DNA from 2 places in the Anabaena sp. CCY 9910 genome. Region 1 is predicted to be linked to the other one. Evidence: riboswitches for the same ligand, from Rfam matches in the RefSeq annotation. Region 1 holds a riboswitch; the other holds the start of a gene.

Region 1 (3,165 bases):
AATAACTGCTTTAGTTGGGGTGTTTCATGGTGATTAGTGGATTGCTCGAAGGATTCGTCTGTTTTTGCGTGTTCGTTCTTATACACTTCTAGTATTCGTTCTATTGTTGTCGGTAATTCAGCAACAGTTATATAGGGGTGGATTTCCCGACCGAATTTTTCATAAATATCACCATCACCTACAAAAACTTGATATCCTTCTCCAGTTTTATTATTAACACCAAGCAAAGTAATATCACTGTCACCGTGGTGGGCGCAGGATTTATCACAACCGCTAAAGTGAATAGTTACTGGGTGTTCTAGGGTGATGTGGGATTCCAGGTAATCTGCTAGCGCGAGGGCATGACTTTTGGTATCTGTAGCAGCAGCCGCACAACCTTGAATACCAGAACAAGCTACTAAGCCACTCTTAATATTTGCGGCTGAGAAGTCTAATTCTAGCCCCAAAATGTGACTCTGAACCTCAGTCAGCCATTGTTGGGGAATGTCTGTTAACAATAAATTCTGCCAAGGTGTCAGCCTGAGAGTCCCGTTCCCATATTTGGCAGATAAATCAGCTAGACTCTTTAATTGCCAAGTTTCCAAGCGACCAAGGGGTAAAACAAGACCAATGTAGTATAAGTTTTGTTGGTGTTGGGGATGAATGCCAATGTGGTGGTATTTAGTATGTGACCTCTCCCCCAACCCCTCTCCTTGTAGGAGAGGGGAGAAATGCTTTGTCTTCTCCCCCTTCCCTCGTAGAAAAGGGGGTAGGGGGGTTAGGTTCTTTTCCCCAAAGGAAATAGTTAAACGTTTTTCAACTTCTTGAAGATAATTATCTAACCCCAAACTATTCACTACTTCTCGGAGTCGGGGCTTGCGTTTATTATGAGCATCAGTATGAGCTAAGTAAACCCCTGTCAAAGCCATGAGGACTGGTAAACATTCCTCTGGTGACAACAAAATTCCGGTGTCAATGGGTGGTTTTCCTTTTGCACCGATACTTAAGCACAGACGGAAGTAAACTCTGTTCTCTACTAAAATGGCAGCAAAGGTGATATCGTTGAGGCGATCGCTTACCGAAACTAATCCACCACCATCAAAACACACGCTAAACTTTGCTGATAGTCCTGACAAGGCAGAATTTTCAGTGATGTAACTATCCCAACTTGTAACGAAGGAACGGGTATCAATTAATTCTTGGGGATCAATACCAGCCGTGGGACTGGTCATAATATTACGGATTTGGTCTACACCTGTATTGCGAGAACCCAAACCAAGTTCTTGCAGGCGCTTGAGGACTGGAGAATCGATGTCGGCGCGAATTTCCCGGATTTGGATGTTAGCACGATTGGTCACATCCACATAACCGCCGCCGTATTCGTCAGCAATATCTGCGATCGCCTGACATTGTTTACTATTAATAATTCCACCTGGTATTCTGATGCGAGACAAGATCCCATCTTGGGCAGGTGTGGCATAAAACAAGCCAGGACAAGGTGTTGAACCAGACAACAAGACAATCACTCCTTCTCTGTGCGACGCAGAGATTAGACAGCTAACTCTTGGAATTGGCATTCTGACTCGGAAAGTTACAAGAATTTCGCTTGTGACTTTTCATTACAGCTGCGGCACAGCCCCGGAATCGCACCGGAGTTTCCCAACACCAAGCTTTAGTAATTTACCATGAGTTGCCACTTATCATATTGACTGCTTCATATTTTTCATTAATACCAATTCTCTATGAAGTTGCGTCAAATAAATGATGTAGAGACGTTGCATACAACGTCTCTACAGTACAGAATAAAGTGCATCTATGGCTACGCCAGGCAAGCTACATTAAGAAACGGTATAACTCGATTATCTTTGTTAATTAGCAAAAAATAACCGACTTACTTAATAAATCGGTTATCTCAGTTTTTAGCTCTGAAACTATTAACAAAAAACCAAAATATCGTTGCTAAACTCCGACTTTAGCTTTTGACCAAACGCCGTTTTCATCTTCGTCAAATTTTTGATGAACAGCTTCCCAAGCTGCTTGTTCAGCTGTAAACTCATCACTAGTCTCGTTCAATACACCGTTATAGCGTTCAATAAAGGTGCTTTGAGCTTCCGAAGAAAGATGAGAACGCACTTCAGGAGATAAATCTTCTGAACTCTTGCAAGGCCCTGGACAAGGACGAGCCAAAGTTTTATCAATTGTGCTGATTTCTTCTGCACCAGCACTTTCCAAGAGTAGCTGAAATTCACCAGCGCGATCGCTTGGTACTTCGGTTAATAACAAAAACTCACCGGCTTGTAGGCGGGTTTGGTAGATTGCAGCTTTATCTTCTGGCATTCCCAAGGTGGTCAGAACTGAGACTAAACCAGCGCCAGCACTACCAGCGATCGCCCCACTAGCCGCCCCCAATAGTAAAGCACTGATGGGGCCTGCTGCCACAATCGGCCCGACGAAGGGAATAAACAGTACGCCTACACCTGTTAACAAGCTAAGGAAGGAACCAAACAAGGAACCAAAAATCGCTCCTGTTCGCAAACCACCCAAAATCACATCTCTTTTGGTGATAAAACCTGCAATCCGAGTTTCGGATTGAAAGTTTCTACCCATGACTGAGATATGGTCTCTAGGTACGCCTCTATCTAACAAACGGCGAATTACATCATCAACTTGTTTCTGCTCTTTAAATACGGCAGAGATAGTACGTTCTGCTTGATAAACTTCTGGCACTTGTATACTCCCTAATTTTATTTTTATTTATTCTTAGGACTTAGGCACTGAACCAAAAAACTTTTCTGAGGGTGGTCAATAGTCAATAGTCCACAGTCCAAAAATTTTGATTTTGACTATTGACTAAAAGCATTACACACCAACAGGTGTTTTAGTTTCTGTTGCTGGTTGTGTACCACTTGGCTCGATTGGTTGCCCTTCAATAAATGAGCGCAACATCCAAGCGATCTCTTCGTGTTCTTCCATGAGTCCGGTGAGGAAGTCGGCAGTTCCTTGATCTTGGAACTCATCACCACTGCGGTCTACATGGTCTCTGAGGTTGCGAATCAATTGCTCATGATCCTGTACAAGATTAGCCACCATTCCCGTAGCACTGGGAACATCTCCGGCGTGTTCTTTGAGAGTAGCGATTTGCAGAAATCCTTCCATTGAACCTATGGGATAACCACCCAGAGTCCG
Region 2 (3,165 bases), on a different contig from region 1:
CTAGTTCTCTGGCTGCAACAATCTTGGCATAGGTGGCATCACCCCCACTATTTTTACTAACTAAAGTATCAATATTATGTTGAATGAGGATGTCTTTTTCCTGGGGAAGGGTAAAGGGGCCGCGATCGCACAATATCACCCCAGGCGGAACTAAAGCATCAGCAGCAGGAGGATCGATCATCCGCATGAGAAACCAAATATCTTGTAGATGAGCGAAAGCGGAGAGTTCTTGTCTGCCAACAGTTAAAAATACTCTTTTGGCTTGATTCTCCAAAATAGCGGCGGCGGCGCTTGTATTGTCAACTTCTATCCAGCGATCGCCTGCTACTTTTACCCAGGGAGGACGGATTAACATCAAACGTGGTATCCCCACCTCATCAGCCGCCAGCGCCGCATTCTCAGAAATTTGTGCAGCAAAAGGGTGGGTAGCGTCAATTAATACATCAACCTGCATCTGACGCAGATACTCAGCCAATCCAGCCGCACCACCAAAACCCCCCACACGGACATTACCAGATGGGAGAGAAGGTTCACGGGTGCGACCGGCTAAAGATGCGATCGCCTCAATACCTGGAATAGTTGCAACTTTGGCACTTAGTTCGGCCGCATCTCCAGTTCCACCCAGAATTAAAAGGCGCATCGTCAAGTCGCTTCGCTCCAATTCAAAATTCAAAATTCGCGCATTAAAGACAATTAGTGGGAGCTTGTTGGCGCAGCCTTTATGTAAGGTATTTTGCATTTTGAATGCAAAAAAAGTTAGGTGGGAATCCTGGCGAGAATGCCTTTTTTCAAAGGTTCGGGACGTTCTGACCAAGGCAGTAAACCATCTGCTTTATCGTAGTATTTACTAGCACATTCCAATATCGCAGAGGCATTATCGTCTATGGCTAGATCCCCAAATAGATAGGTTAATTTGCCTTTACCTGTAAAGGCTACAACACAAGAACGGTTGCAAGCACTCATACATTCAACTTCTCGGATCGGGAATTTATCCCGTAACTCCCACTCTTGTGCTAGCTGTTGGAGTTGATTTAAAAGTTTTTGACCGCCGCTTTCACCTACACGTTTACCATCTTGCCAGACACTAGCGCAGGTTTTGCAGACAAATAGTGTGTGTTCTGCCACACCCAAAGAATTATCAGTAGTCATCCGTACCTCGCAGATGTTGAGAATCGTCAATTTCGGCGGGCGTTCTGGCTGGGAAAGTTACAAGAGTTTTCTTTCCTTCACAGTTGCGGGACAGCGCCGGACTTACACCGTTCACCTACGAAAGATTGCAGGTATACTTTCCCCGTTACCTCTGGTGACTGCTCCCCACCAGAACCGAATATTTACTTAATGGTAACATCTAGGACTTACGCATGAAAACGAAAAATTAAGGGTTTAGACAAGGGTGTAGGGGTATAGGGGTATAGGGGTATAAATTTTTGAAACCCTTACACCCTTACACCCGGTCTCAACAGAAAATCTGGGTGTGTAAGTCTTATGTTTCCAACTCTTAGCTTCTATTTAGTTAGTAATATTCGGTTGTAAAAATCGCTTAATCTCACCAGAAGCAATATAAGATTTGCCATCAGGTGCTGTCTTCACTTCCTCAACCACATAAAGCATTCCTTCCTCACGAATGGAACGAGGAAAACGCATATTCCAATCCGGTTCATATCCGTCGGAAACTACCCTAGCACGTAACTTGCTGCCATCTTTGACGCATTGAATGAGGACACCATGATCTATGGTGTCAGTGGTGGGAAGATCGGCCGCAGTAGCTGGGGCTTTGGAGGCTTTACTTGTGCTAGTTGACCTCGATTGTCTAGGAGCAACAAAAATGTCTGTTTCACCAGGTTTGGCAAAACGGCTGACTTTGCCAACTACACGGTAGAAAGAGCCATTACTTGACAATTCTAGCCCTTCAACAATATACCGCGCTCCTTCAGCACGAATGGAACGGGGAAATTGAACATTTTTAGTTTGGTCGTAACCATCAGATATAACTTTAATCCGCAGTTTACCGCCTTCACGGACGCAAGAAAGTTCCACTCCAGTACCGATTTCATTGACAACCGGCATTGCGTATACTTCATCGCCAGCCGTGACACCGCGCCCTACGAGATCACCGCGATTGCGCGTCATTGTCTGATAACTTTGATCCCGTAGTTCTTTCCGTCCGGCGTTACCTAGAGCTTGTTGTGCAATTCGACCTGCGAAATACTCCAGCTGGTCAATCTCTTCTGCAATTTCAAAATTCTCATTTAAGCCTTGGTCTCGGAGATACTGCACCAAATCACGGAGGGTTTTTTCAGCTGCTTGATGCTGACCATGTTCTGCTAATTCGAGGGCTGTTTCTTTAGCTTTGGCGATCGTCAAGCGGCTGAGGTCAAGGATAATATGACTGGAAGAGGCTAACGCTGATTCCTCAACTGTGCCAACTTTGGCGATGACATCTGTTGTCCCGTAAACGCTTTGAATAATGTCATTCTCCACTACATCAGCACTGTAATGCAGCTTCATCACTGGTAAATTACCTACTTGAGCAGAGGATATCATCAAACTCAAACCCAGAAGTTTATCTTCTCCCTCGTAAAGTTCCCCCAAGGTAATCACAGGTTGACCAGCTTCATTTTGGCTAACTTTAGCAAGACTTAAAGTATCAACCAAAGTTATACCATCAGCTAACTCTAGTGTTACTTTCAAGTTTTGACCTACTACAGCTCTAAGACTATCTAGTTCAATACTAAAAACTTCTGCTGCTTCATCAATGCTTTGAATGAAGTAGAAGTTGCCATTAGCAGCTCTCGCCATCCCAATTAGTAAATCCTCATTGAAACCTTGAGCAAAACCCAAAGTAGTTGTAGTAATCCCTTCCTCAGCTTTTTGGGCTGACGTGGCTGTGAGTATCTTTGGGTCTTGAATACCCATATTGGCGTGACCATCAGTCAGCAGTAGCACACGATTTATTTTTTGCGGATCGAGTTGATGCTTGACATATTCGCACCCCTTGAGCCATCCCCCCGATAAGTTAGTAATACCACCCGCCCTTACCTGACGTATGGACTTTTTGAGTGCAGGTTTGTCAGTTACAGATTGGGGTGAAACAACCGTATCTACTGCATCATCGTAAACGACCACGGAGAGAATATCTTTTGGCTCAAGTTGATCTACCACAGA

Evidence for each region. Region 1 has a riboswitch for cobalamin ahead of cobG (precorrin-3B synthase). Riboswitches for the same ligand answer to the same signal wherever they lie in the genome.
Region 2: linked by a shared signal. The riboswitch ahead of ACM5QX_RS18710 (DUF1636 domain-containing protein) and the one ahead of cobG (precorrin-3B synthase) in region 1 are both predicted to bind cobalamin.

The regions. Positions count from the first base shown of each region.
Region 1 is NZ_CAWUDJ010000014.1:25,339-28,503, forward strand. Features, by position in the region: partial or broken gene cobG (precorrin-3B synthase) at 78-1,556, opposite strand; cobalamin riboswitch at 1,534-1,664, opposite strand; gene ACM5QX_RS12800 (ChaB family protein) at 1,939-2,706, opposite strand; gene ACM5QX_RS12805 (Dps family protein) at 2,839-3,165, opposite strand, start outside.
Region 2 is NZ_CAWUDJ010000026.1:64,757-67,921, reverse strand. Features, by position in the region: gene ACM5QX_RS18715 (cobalt-precorrin-6A reductase) at 1-640, opposite strand, end outside; gene ACM5QX_RS18710 (DUF1636 domain-containing protein) at 757-1,149, opposite strand; cobalamin riboswitch at 1,166-1,343, opposite strand; gene ACM5QX_RS18705 (vWA domain-containing protein) at 1,510-3,165, opposite strand, start outside.